Regions from separate parts of the Actinoplanes sp. NPDC023936 genome, predicted to be linked through region 1. Evidence: riboswitches for the same ligand, from Rfam matches in the RefSeq annotation. Region 1 holds a riboswitch; each other region holds the start of a gene.
The links. Region 1 has a riboswitch for cyclic di-AMP ahead of AB0F72_RS13095 (hypothetical protein). Riboswitches for the same ligand answer to the same signal wherever they lie in the genome.

Region 2: another riboswitch for cyclic di-AMP. It lies ahead of AB0F72_RS22345 (NlpC/P60 family protein); the one in region 1 lies ahead of AB0F72_RS13095 (hypothetical protein).
Region 3: another riboswitch for cyclic di-AMP. It lies ahead of AB0F72_RS23725 (NlpC/P60 family protein); the one in region 1 lies ahead of AB0F72_RS13095 (hypothetical protein).

Annotation. Positions count from the first base shown of each region.
Region 1 covers NZ_JBEZZR010000007.1:207,237-211,508, forward strand. Annotated here, with positions in the region: gene AB0F72_RS13090 (glycoside hydrolase family 65 protein) at 1-1,086, shown strand, start outside; gene AB0F72_RS13095 (hypothetical protein) at 1,141-2,157, opposite strand; cyclic di-AMP (ydaO/yuaA leader) riboswitch at 2,162-2,296, opposite strand; cyclic di-AMP (ydaO/yuaA leader) riboswitch at 2,503-2,637, shown strand; gene AB0F72_RS13100 (hypothetical protein) at 2,677-3,654, shown strand; gene AB0F72_RS13105 (ABC transporter ATP-binding protein) at 3,683-4,272, opposite strand, start outside.
Region 2 covers NZ_JBEZZR010000017.1:29,325-33,596, reverse strand. Annotated here, with positions in the region: gene AB0F72_RS22350 (AAA family ATPase) at 1-1,024, opposite strand, end outside; gene AB0F72_RS22345 (NlpC/P60 family protein) at 1,174-2,109, opposite strand; cyclic di-AMP (ydaO/yuaA leader) riboswitch at 2,165-2,300, opposite strand; gene AB0F72_RS22340 (M56 family metallopeptidase) at 2,455-3,360, opposite strand; gene AB0F72_RS22335 (BlaI/MecI/CopY family transcriptional regulator) at 3,357-3,770, opposite strand; gene AB0F72_RS22330 (cytochrome ubiquinol oxidase subunit I) at 3,861-4,272, shown strand, end outside.
Region 3 covers NZ_JBEZZR010000019.1:27,674-31,945, reverse strand. Annotated here, with positions in the region: gene rsmH (16S rRNA (cytosine(1402)-N(4))-methyltransferase RsmH) at 1-32, opposite strand, end outside; gene mraZ (division/cell wall cluster transcriptional repressor MraZ) at 275-706, opposite strand; gene AB0F72_RS23725 (NlpC/P60 family protein) at 1,665-2,453, opposite strand; cyclic di-AMP (ydaO/yuaA leader) riboswitch at 2,493-2,661, opposite strand; gene AB0F72_RS23720 (MurT ligase domain-containing protein) at 3,041-4,261, shown strand; gene AB0F72_RS23715 (glutamine amidotransferase) at 4,251-4,272, shown strand, end outside.

The DNA of each region.
Region 1 (4,272 bases):
GGCTTCCACATCGGGGCCGACATCGCCGACGCGGTCCGCCGTTACGTGCAGGCCACCGGTGACTACGACTTCGAGCGTGAGGTCGGCCTGGAGCTGCTCGTCGAGACCGCCCGGCTGTGGCGTTCGCTGGGTCACCACGACCGGCACGGCCGCTTCCACATCGACGGTGTGACGGGTCCGGACGAGTACACCGCCGTGGTGAACGACAACATCTACACCAACCTGATGGCGCAGCAGAACCTGATGACCGCGGTCGACGCCTGCAAGCGTCACCCGGACCTGGCGCGCAAGCTCGGTGTGGACGACGAGGAGGCGGCGTCCTGGCGGGACGCGGCGGCCGCGGTGCACATCCCGTACGACAAGGAGCTCGGCGTCCACCAGCAGTGCGAGGGCTTCACCCGGCTGCAGGAGTGGGACTTCGAGAACACCCCGCCCGAGGGCTACCCGCTGCTGCTCAACTTCCCGTACTTCGACCTGTACCGCAAGCAGGTCATCAAGCAGGCCGACCTGGTCATGGCGATGTACATCCGGGGCGACGCGTTCACCCCGGAGGAGAAGGCGCGCAACTTCGCGTACTACGACGCGCGGACCGTCCGCGACTCGTCCCTATCCGCGTGCATCCAGGCCGTTCTCGCGGCGGAGACCGGGCACCTGGAGCTGGCCCACGACTACCTGGGCGAGGCCGCCCTGATGGACCTGCACGACCTGCACCAGAACGCCCGGGACGGCGTGCACGTGGCGTCGCTGGCCGGCACCTGGATCTCGCTGGTCGCCGGTCTCGGCGGCATGCGTGACTTCAACGGGCAGCTGAGCTTCGCGCCGCGCCTCCCCAGCCGGATCAACAACCTGGAGTTCTCGCTGCTCTGGCGCGGTCTGCGGCTGCGGGTGAACGTGACGGCGGACGAGGTGACCTACTCGCTGCGCAACGGTGGCGGCTCGGCCCGGCTGACGCTTCTGCACCACGGCAAGGAGACCGAGGTGACCCAGGTGCGCCCGGTGACCATGCCGATCCCGCCGGCCCCCCCGGTGGGATCCGCGCCGGCCCAGCCGCACGGGCGGGCGCCGGTGCGCCGCGCCGTGCACTGAGCCGAACGAGAAAAGCCCCCGTCCTCACGATGAGGACGGGGGCTTTTCCGATGCTCAGAGCATGGAGACGTGCACGTGGTCGGTGTGGTCACTGACGCCGTGGTACGCCTTCCAGCCCGACGCGGGGAACCAGATCTTCTTGTACCAGATGACGTAGTAGATCCCGAGCTCGTCGGCGTTACGCACCAGGAACGCCATGAGGTCGTTGCCGTACTTCATCATCCTGTCGTTGTGCGCCGAGGAGAAGCCGCTCTTCTGCAGCGACCAGTCACAGGCCCGGCCCTTGGGGTGCTCGTAGGGCCCGCCGGGGCGGTAACAGCCGACGAACAGGTTGAAGCCGGCCTTCTTGGTTTCCTTGTACATGTTCAGCGTGCGCTTGGTGATGCAGCCGCTGGTCGTCGGGTCCTTCTCGGTGCAGCCCTCGGGCGAGAAGCCGCCGCTGGAGTTGCGCGGCGCGGCCTTGGCGGAGGGGGATTTCGCCACCACGAAACCGTCGGTGAGCGCGTCGCCACCCACCAGTTGCAGGGCTTTCTCCGCCGATTCCTTCTGCTTCTTCATCAGCGCGGAGTTCTTCTTCTGCGCCGCGACCTCGGCGTCGAGTTTCGCCTTGCTCTCGGCGACAGTGGCGATCGCCTCGTTGAGCTCGTGCAGCTTCTCGTCGTGCAGCTTGTTGATCTCCTCGAGGGAGATCGCCTTGTGCAGGAAGTCGTTCGACGAGTTCGCGCCGAGCAGGAAGCCGACCGCGCTCAGGTTGCCCGTCACGTACTGCTCGCGGGCGATCGAGTTCACCTCGGGGATGAGCTTGTCGCGCCGGTCCTCCGCGGCCTTGATCTCGACGTTCAGCTTCGCCTGCGCCTTTGTGGACTTCGTCACGGCGGCCTTGGCCGAGACGTAGCGCCGGTTGGCGGCCTCGATGACGTCGGAGAGTAGTGCGTCCTCGTCCTCCTCCTCCGCGGTGGGGGACGAGCCGCTCGGTTCGGCGGAGGCCGGAGTGGCCGGCGCCACGAACAACGTCGTGGCCACGAGCGGTGCCAGGGCAAGCAGCAGCCACCGGCGGGGACGTGCGGTCATCAACAGTTCCTTCCTTGTCACCGCCGACCGAGTTAGCTGACGGGTTCGGGACGGAAGAGATCCCTACCACCCGAAGGCGGACTCACCCCACTGACCTGGTTCCCCGGCTCACCTCGCGGTGATTAGGCGGCGGCCTGCCGGCTCCTCGGGGGCGGTGCCGTCCTGGCAGGACCGCGACGAGTTTACCTGAGGAATGGCGCGGTATCAGGACCACTGAACCGGCAAAACTGTTACCGGGCAGCGACTTTCCGTAGTCAAATCACCTCGCGTGTCCGCGCAATAGCGCACCGTACGAGAACTGTCGATCTGTCGATTGAGTGGGTATGGTCGGTTCCGGTTCCCACCCGGGGACCGCCGCCTAATCGCCGCTCCCGGCGAGCCGGGGAACCATTTCCCTCGGGGTGAATCCGCAACCGCGGTAGGGATTTCCTTCGTCCCGAACCCGTCAGCTAACTCGGTCGGCGGCCGACGGAAGGATTACCTGTGCAGCGAAAGACTGCGCGGCGATTAGCGGCCGTCATGGGGCTGCTGCTCGCCGTGTGCGGGCTGGCGATCGTGGCGTCACCGGCCACCGCCGCCCCCGGTGACAACGGTGACGACGGCGAGGGTGGCTCCAAGTCCCTCGTCGAACAACTGGAGGACGCCTCCCGCGGCTACGTCGAGGCCAAGGCGAAGCTGAAGACGTCCAAGCAGAAGCAGACCGAGTTGACGGCGGAGCTCAAGAAGCTGGACGCCCAGGTCGGCCCGCAGCAGGCGGCACTCGACGAGATCGCCTCACAGGCGTACACGTCGGGCCGGATGGGCGCGATGAGCGCGCTCGTCAATGCGAGCGACACCGGGAGCTTCATCGACCGGGCCGAGGTCCTGTCGACCGTCGCGGCCGAGCAGAACCAGGCGATCGAGGAACTCAAGACGACCCTCGACGCCCAGCGCAGGGCGAAACTCGCCATCGACGCCACCGTGAAGGACCAGCAGAAGCAGGTCAACGTGATGGCGAAGAAGAAGGTGCAGGCCGAGACGGCGCTCAAGAAGGCGAACCAGGGGGCCGCGGCCTCCTCGTCGAGCGACGGCGGCGGCAGCGCCAAGGCCGATCCGGCGCCGGGCGGCTCGGGCTCCGGCTGTACCGAGCCCGACCCGACCACCAGCGGCTGTCTCACCCCGCGCACCCTGCACGCGCTGAAGCAGGCCCAGAAGGACGGCTTCACCCGTTACGTCGCGTGTTTCCGCGAGCAGAACAGCGGTGAGCACCCGAAGGGCCGGGCCTGCGACTTCGCCTCTGACAAGAACGGCTTCGGCGGGGACGCGACCGGCGCCAGCCGGACCTACGGCAACAACCTGGCGAACTACTTCATCAACAACGCGGACGCGCTCGACGTGCTCTACGTGATCTGGTATCGCCGGATCTGGCTGCCGAGCAGTGGCTGGAAGTCGTACAGCGGGGCGGGTGGCGACCCCTCCAGCGACCACACCAACCACGTGCATCTCTCGATCCGCTGAAGATCAGAACCTCACGGGGGTACGGGTCCTACTTGCGCATGTAGGACTCGTACTCCCGCATCACCTCGTCGGTGGGGCCGTCCGCCCGGATCAGGCCGGACTCCAGCCAGATGCACCTGTCGCAGGTGTCCCGGATCGACTGCTCGCTGTGGCTGACCAGGAACACCGTGCCGGCCTGGGCGCGCAGCTCACGCACCCGCTGCTCACTGCGGCGGCGGAACTTGGCGTCACCGGTCGCCAGCGCCTCGTCGATCAGCAGCACGTCGTGCTGCTTCGCGGCGGCGATCGAGAACTTCAGGCGGGCGGCCATGCCGGACGAGTACGTCCGCATCGGCAGCGACGAGAAGTCGCCGCGCTCGTTGATGCCGGAGAACTCGATGATCCCGTCCTTCTTCTCCTTCACCTCGGCCGGCGACATGCCCATCGCGAGGCAGCCCAGCTCGACGTTGCGGTCGCCGGGAAGCTCGTTCATCAGGGCCGCGTTCACGCCGAGCAGCGAGGGCTGGCCGGACGCGTAGATCGCGCCCTTGGCGACCGGGAGCAGGCCGGCGACCGCGCGCAGCAGCGTCGACTTGCCCGAGCCGTTGCTGCCGATCAGACCGATCGCCTCACCCCGGT
Region 2 (4,272 bases), on a different contig from region 1:
CCAGGTCGACGCCGGCTACCGGGCGGTCCCGGAGGTGGAATTCCAGGATCGCGGCGCGGGCCGGGCGGTCCGGCGGCAGCACCAGCACGGTACGGTCCAGGCGTCCCGGCCGCCGCAACGCGGAGTCGACGTCCCAGGGCGCGTTCGTGGCCGCGAGGACGAACACCCCGTCGTTGCCGCCCTCGACCCCGTCCAGCTCGGTGAGCAGCTGGTTCACCACGGTCCGCATCGACGACTGGAGCTGGCTGCGCTTGTGGCCGAGCGCGTCGATCTCGTCCAGGAACAGCACGCACGGCGCGTGGCCGCGAGCCGACTCGAACAGGTCGTGCAGGTTCTTCTCCGAGCTGCCGACCCACATGTTCAGCACGTCGGTGATGCTGAGCGAGATGAACGCGGCGCCCATCTCACCGGCGACCGCCCGGGCCAGGAACGTCTTGCCGCAGCCGGGCGGGCCGTAGAGCAGCAGGCCGCCGCGGAGGCTCTTGCCGAACAGCGACCGCAGCTTCGGGTTGCGCAGCGGGCCGAGGAACGAGACCTCGAGGCGCTTCTTCACGTCGGCCATGCCGCCGACGTCGGCGAGCGTGATCGTGGAGCTCTCGACGTCGAAGACCCGGTCCTGGTGGCCCCGGACCGGGTCCGGCTCGCCGGTGTGGGTGAACCGGGGCGGGACGACGTCGCCGAACTGCTGCTCCATGGCGGACCAGTCGACGGCGGCCGGCGACGGCGCAGCCGGCGGCTCGGCCGAGGGCTGCGGCTCGGCCGAGGGCGGCGCGACCGGCTGCTCGGCCGGCTTTTCGGCCGGCGGCGCCGGGGTAGCGGCCGGGGTGGTTCCGAGCGCCCGGCCCATCAGCTGCTGGGCGGTGGCGTTGCCCGGCTCGCGGGCGAGCACCTGAGCGGCATGCCCGATCGCCTCCGCGCCCCGGCCCGCGGCCACCAGCAGCTCGGCCAGGTGCAGGCGCAGCGGGAGGTCGTCGGGACGGGCCTGCACCGCGGCGGTGAGGCTGTCGATCAAGGGGTCGCTCATGACAGGCGATTATGCCCCCGCCGAGTTCGCCGCCCGGCGGGTACTGCGGCACGGGTGAGATCCGCCGGGCGGAAAAGCGCGCGGTTGAGGCCGGACAAACGAAGATCGCCCCCCGCACTCCGGCGAGGGGCGATCTTCGTCAGCGATTCCTAACCTGGCCGGCGATAGCCCGCGATGGGACCGCGGTCGATCGTCGCCATCCGCACGTAGTCGCCCGTGTGCGGTGCGTGCACCACCTTGCCGCCGCCGATGTAGATGGCGACGTGGTGCACATCGGAGTAGTAGAAGACCAGGTCGCCCGGCTTCAACTCGTCCCGGCTGACCGACTTGGTCGAGCCCCACTGGTCTTTCGTGTAGTGCTCGAGGTGAACACCGACAGCCGCCCACGCCTCCTGCGTCAGACCCGAGCAGTCGTAACTGTTCGGGCCGTTGGAGCCGAAGACATAGGGCTTGCCGATCAGGTCGCACGCCCGCTGGGCCGCGCGACCACCCTTGTCGTTGGTGTAGGTGACCGGGCAGGGGCCGGTGCGCAGCGCGCCGTCGTCGGCGTTCGCCGTGCCGTAGGCCTCGATCCGGAGCTTCTGGAGGTCCTTGATCTCCTTCTCGATCGCCTTCTTCTTCGACGCCAGGTCCGTGTCCCGGACGGCGATCTCGGAGGCGAGCTGGTCCACCTTGGCCTTGTCGCCCGCGTACTTGTCGCGGAGCTGCGCCACGTGCTCGATGGACTCGGTCTGGTGCTGGGCCAGCTGGTCGAGCAGCGCGAGCTTCTCGGTCAGCGACGTCGGCGAACCACTGATGACCATCGCGTTGAACGCGTTCGGCGGGCCCTGCATGTACGCGTCCACGGCCATGCCCCGGACCTGGGCCATGGCGACATCCACCTTCACCTGCAGTGGCTTCAGCGTCTTCTCCAGCGAAGACTGCTGCTTGCGCAGCTTCTTCAGCTTGGCGTGCACCGAGTTGTACTCCTCGATGACGGGCTCGAGCTTGTTCCACTGCTCGTCGATTTGCTTCTCGACGCTTGCCGGCGTGGGCTCGGCATGGGCAACGGCGGGACCAGTGAGAACGATTCCGGCCGCGGCCATTACGCAGACCAAACCGCGTAAGAGGCCTTTCCGTTTCACTTAGGTGCGTTGTCCTTTCTTCCCACTCGACCGCCGACCGGGTTAGCTGACGGGTTCGGGCGGGAAGCTGCCCGGCCGCTCGGGGGGAGCGGCTTCACCCCGGGACTACCTGGGTCCCCGGCGCGCTTTGTCTCTCGAGGCACTCGGTCTCGAAGCACTCGGCGTTTAGGCGGCGGCTCGGCAGATCGGCCGGGTGGACGATTGGGGGGCTACCGAACCGGGAACCACCGTACCGGTCACGGAACGCGGAAGAAAAGGTCGTCCGCGTGGCGAAACCGTGCGCTCCATTTCCCTTACGGAGAGTGGCTAAAAGGGCCAGGTGTTAATCGCGCGCCCCAGCCACGGCACCACCAAGATCACTGTGGGTAGCACCAGGAGACCCGCCGCGGCGGCGCTCGCGGCGACCGTCAGTGACCGGCTCTCGGGCAGATCCAGGCGCGCCAGGCGCCGCCGGCGGGCCTCCCCCGCGGCCCCGTCGGCGAGCACCCCCTCGGCGAGCGGCAGCGCATCGGCGAGACGACCCAGCGCGGCCCGCAGCGGCGCCGGCCCGGTGCGGCGCCGCGCGGCATCGTCGGCCACCATCTCCAGCAGCAGGTGTACGGCGTCGAGCGGCACCCGGCTGCGCAGCAGTTTCGGCACCGCCTGGTAGAAGGCGGTGAACGACTCCATCACCAGCTCGTGCCGGTGCCGCAGGTGGGCGCGCTCGTGCGCCAGCACCGCGTCCACCTGGTCCCGGTCGAGAACCTGCAGCACCGCGTCGCTGAGCACCACCCGCGGCTGGCGGCCGGGCACGCAGTACGCCATCGGCAGCGCGCCGTCGAGGATCCGCACCTCGCCACCCTTGATGTCGTCGCGCCGCTCCACCCGGTCCAGCAGATCCACCAGGGTCCGGTGCCGGGCCCGCCGGGCACGGGCCCGGGAGGTCACCTTGGCGAGCGAGATCAGCAGCCGGATCACGATGGTCGCGGCGATGGCGAGCGACAGGACGAGCGCGACCACCGTCTCCGGATGGCGCGCGCCGGCCGCCCGGGTCACCTCCTCCGGGGCGGCGAGCACCACCCCGAGCGCGCAGAGCACCGCGGTCAGGGTGAGCGCCTGCCAGAGCAGGACGCCGGCGACGGGGGCCCGGTCCGGCCACTTCGCCCTGGCCAGGATGCCGGGCGCGATCAGCGAGAGGGTCAGACCCAGCGCGCCCAGCAGCAGCGCTGTCACGGTTTCCGGTCGGCTGCCGCTTTGATCGCCGCGGCCAGCGCCTCCGGCGGGAGCTGACCCATGAAGTACGCCAGCGCGGCGTCCCGGTCCGGGGTGGCGCTGAGCGCGTCGAACATCAGGCCGGCGGTCATCTCCTCGCGGGTCTGCGCCGGGGCGTAGCGGTAGGCGCGGTCCGCTTTCTGCTGGGTGACCAGGCCTTTCTTGGCGAGCCGGTCGAGCACTGTCATGACCGTGGTGTACGCCAGGTCGCGGTCACGGCTGAGCAGCTCGTGCACCTGGCGGACGGTCAGCGGCTCCGGCGCGTCCCAGAGCTTCGTCATGACCTCACGCTCGAGGTCGCCCAGGTTCTTCGAGAGCGAGGTCTTCGAAAGCGAGGTCTTCGAAAGCGGGTTCTTCGAGAGCGGCGCCATGTGTTCCATCCTACGGGAGGCCTACGTCAGGTTGTCGTACTACACGACGTAGTATCTACTACGAAGCGTCGTACTACGTTGGGGGAACCCGTGGACGTGCTTGACCTGACCCGGCTGCAGTTCGCGGTCGTCACGATCTACCACTACCTGTTCGTGCCGCTGTCGATCTGCCTGGCCGCGACCGCAGCGGGGCTGCAGCTGGCCTGGATGCGGACGTCTCGGGAGAAATACCTGCATCTGACGAAGTTCGTCGGCAAGCTGCTGATCGCCACCTTCGCCGTCGGCGTGGTCACCGGCCTGGTCCAGGAGTTCCAGTTCGGGCTCGGATGGAGCGCGTTCGCCCGCTTCTACGGCGACGTCTTCGGTCCCACCCTCGCCATCGAGGGGATGCTCGCGTTCTTCCTGGAGGCGACGTTCCTGGCGCTGTGGTACTTCGGCTGGGACCGGCTGCCCCGCCGCGTGCACGCCGCCACGATCGTGATCGTCGCGGTGGGGACGCTGC
Region 3 (4,272 bases), on a different contig from region 1:
GTGCCTCGCGGCTCCCCCATTACGACCCCCATTGCCTGCCCGTTCGCGTCTCACCCAGGTGTTGCTCGTTCGCCGTACCGGCCCGGCCGCCCGTCCGTACCGCCAGATCCCCATCCGCTCGTGTCCCGTGCCGGGCTGTCCCATAGCGGGACGGCCGGCCCCGGACACGCGCCTGGCGCCGGGGAAGAGGCGCCAGGAGCGGGAGCGGCTGGAGATCTCGCAGTACGGCGGCAGTGGCGTCCGGGCCGCGTTGCGGCCACCGAGGTGCCACGCCTTACAGTCCGCCGGGCAGCACCCCCTCCTCGATGTCGGCGAACTCTTCCTCGCTCGCCGTGAGGTAGTCGTCCCAGGCCTGCTTGTCCCAGACCTCGACCCGGGTGCTCGCCCCGATCACCACGAGGTCGCGGCCGAGACTCGCGTACTCCCGCAAGTGCGCCGGGATCGTCACCCGGCCCTGCTTGTCGGGCACCTCGTCGTGCGCGCTGGCGAAGAACACCCGGCTGTAAGCCCGGGCGGCCTTGTTCGTCACCGGCGCCTCACGGAGCTGACCGGCGATGCGCTGGAACTCCGGCATCGGGAACACGTACAGACAGCGCTCCTGCCCCTTCGTGATCACGACACCTCCCGCCAGCTCATCACGGAACTTCGCCGGGAGGATCAGCCGGCCCTTTTCGTCCAGGCGCGGGGTGTGCGTGCCGAGGAACATCGGCCAACCCCCCTTGCCGTGGCGTCGCACTCCTTCGCGGTGGAGCGGTCTCGCCTGTCAACTCGGGCCGACAGTCCCGGTTCATTTCCTCGGTCCTGCCACTGCGCCCCACTCTACTCCACTTCCCTCCACCTGCAACCCGAATGGAGCCGCTCGCGAGCCCTTTTCGCGGACGTATTCCCAGTTCACAGGCGGTGCCCCCAAGTGGAGGGCCGAACCATGATCGACGGAGTCTCGTTTCCGACATCGAGCCCAGCCGGTCCGAAAGCTCCCTGTTCAAAGTGTGGGAGGCCACCCTTCACCGCAAAGGTGGAGCAAAGTGGAGCCCCCAGGTGGAGCAAAAGTGAGCCCCCCAGGTGGAGCAAAACGGAGCCGCCAAATCCCGAGCCGTAGCGCACACAGGTATCGCGCCACCCCACCCCCGCGAGCCGTAGCCCACGCAGGTACCGCGCCACCCCACCCCCGCGAGCCGTAGCCCAGGCGGGTAAAAGCCCTGTGATCACAGGCCTCAGCTACGGCCCGGCGCCGCGAGCCGTAGCCCGCGCAGGCAACAACCCCGTGATCACAGGCCCCAGCTACGGCCCGGCATCGCCAGCCGTAGCCCCGACAGGCAACAGGCCCTTGATCACAGGCCTGAGCTACGGCTCGCCCACCCGGGGCCGCCCGAACCGCCGGCGATCACCCGGCGAGCCCGTAGCGCGTGCCCATGCACCGGTAGCGAAACCCGCCGGACGGCCCGGACCACCCACCCGGCCGCGCGGACTCACGGGAACGGCTCGTCTGCGGCGGGGAACGGGGTCACCCGTACCCGAAAAAGAAACGCCTGTGGGGCGTGACCCATCATCGGGCCACACCCCACAGGCGTGATCAACGGCTACGGCGCCACCACGCCGCGTGCCGGTCCTTCCTTACTTACTACAGACGTCACCCAACTACAGGCGACACCCAACTACAGACGTCAGGCGACGAGACGCCGGACGACGTAGTTCTTGCTCCAGATCTTGTGCTTGCCGACCCGGGCGCCGGTGTGCGGCGAGTCGTAGATGTAGCCGTTACCGGCGTAGATGCCGGCGTGGTAGCCGTACGACCCGTTGCGGAAGACGATCAGGTCGCCGACCTTCTTCTTGCTCTTGCTGACGCTCTTGCCGTACTTCTGCTGCGAGTTCGCCTTGTGGGGCAGCGACTTGCCGGCTGCCTTCTTGTAGACGTACTTGGTGTAGCCCGAGCAGTCGAAGCGCTTGGGGCCCGACGCGCCGTACTTGTACAGGGCGCCCTTGTGCTTCTTCGCCTCAGCGAGGATCTTCGCGCCGCTGGCCTTGACGGTGATCTTCGTCTTGCCGGTGCTCGCGGTGCTGAAGCCGGAGCCCGTGAAGAGGGTCCGGATGTAGTACGTGTTCTTGGGGGCGTACTTGAGGGTGACCGTCCCGTTCTGGTTCTTGACGGTCTCGGTGTCCCACGTCTTCCACTTGCCGCCGACCAGGCCCTGGAGCCGGACCGTGCCCTTGGCGACCTTGCCGGTACGCGGGTCGATGACCTTGGCGGTCACCTTGAGGGTGGAGCCCCAGGGGAGCTTCCGGGTGCTGGCCTTGGCGGTCAGCTTGGGCTTGACCTTCGCGGCCGCCGCGGAAGCGGCGACCTTGACGACCGGGGTGGTGCTGGCCGCGACCGCGGGAGACGCGGTGACCAGCTGCCCGGCGCAGAGGCAGAGACCCAGAGACAGTGCGACTGTGCCGGCGCCGCGAGACACGCGGCTGCCACGGCGCGAACTGTGTTCGTGCACGGTAGAGATATCCCTCCGGCACGCCTGCGAGGTTAGCTGTCGGGTTCGGGCGGGAAGGTGTGCCCGGTCGCTAGGCGACTTCACCCCGAGGCCGGTGTGGAGCTGAACCGGCCGGTTATGGGTCCCCCGTCCCTGCCCCCTGATGCCTTGTGTGTGGTTCCGGTGTTGCGGTGGTCGCACCGTCCAGCTCGGGGCAGGGCTCGGCGTGGGCCGGGCTGGTGCGAGCCGGATGCGTTTGCACCCGGCCCAACCTTGGTACCCGACCTTCCGCGTGATCGTCAGGGCCGAAAATGTCACGCACAGTAATTGGCACACATGTCGGTGTCCGGTTTGTTACCGCCCGGAGACAAATGCCATTACCCCTTGGGGTCGTCCGAACACGATCAGTCGAAGGTTACGGGTGAAACAGAACACACAATTCTTCGGCCGCCAACCCGGAACCCATGTCAAAACGTTGAGAGCGGTACAAACACAAGTCGCATCCGATCTTGACCGGACGGCAACTCGACGTAACCTTTCGGTCCGGTACCCTCGCTGGCGTGACGGACGGGAAGATGCCTCTTATCGCCAAGGTCGCGACCACTGCGTCGAAGACCGCCGCGGCGCTCTCCAGGGCTGCTGGACGCGGCGACGGCTCGGTCATCGGCGGCTGGATCGGCCTCAAGATCGACCCCGACCTGCTGGCCCACCTCTCGTCCGGCCGGGCTGTGGCGCTCGTCTCCGGGACCAACGGCAAGACCACCACGACGCGGCTCACCGCCGCGGCGGTCGGTGTGCTCGGCCGGGTCGCCACGAACTCATTCGGCGCGAACATGCCGACCGGCCACACCTCGGCGCTGGCGAAAGAGGGACACACCCCGTTCGCCGTCCTCGAGGTCGACGAGCACTATCTGGCCCAGGTCATCGAGGCCACCCGCCCCAAGGTGGTGGCCCTGCTCAACCTCTCCCGCGACCAGCTGGACCGGGCGAAGGAGGTGGCGATGATGGCGCAGCTGTGGAAGACCACGCTCGCCAGCCACCCCAACATCAAGGTCGTGGCGAACTCGGACGACCCGATGGTCGTCTGGGCCGCCAGCAGCAGCCCGCAGGTGACCTGGTTCAGCGCCGGCCAGCGCTGGCTCGACGACTCGTTCGTCTGCCCGGAGAGCGGCCATCCGATCGAGCGCGCCAACGGCGACTGGTGGTGCACCGGCTGCCCGCTGCGCCGGCCCCGCGCGCACTGGTCGGTCGAGGACGAGGGCGTGATCGACCCGCGCGGCGACTGGCACCTGGTGAAACTTCAGCTTCCCGGCAAGGTGAACATCGGCAACGCGGCCACCGCGCTCGCCGTCGCCGCCGAGTTCGGGGTGCGCCCGATAGAGGCGCTGCCCCGGCTCTCCCGGGTGACGTCGATCGCCGGGCGGTACGCGCAGGTCGACCGGGACGGCCGCAACATCCGGCTGCTGCTCGCCAAGAACCCGGCCAGCTGGCTGGAGGCGTTCGACATGGCGGAGCACGCGCCGACACTGCTCTCCATCAACGCCCGCGACCCCGACGGCTTCGACACCTCGTGGCTGTACGACGTCGACTTCTCACCACTGCGCAACCGCCCGGTGCTGATCACCGGCGACCGCGCCTACGACCTGGCCGTCCGGCTCCAGGTGAACCAGGTGCCGTTCCGGCACGTACAGAGTTTCGACGAGGCGCTGCGGGCCGTTCCGCCCGGCCGACTCGAAGTGATCGCCAACTACACGGCGTTCCAGGACATCCGAGCGGAGTTGGACCGTGTCAACTGAGAGCCTCCGGA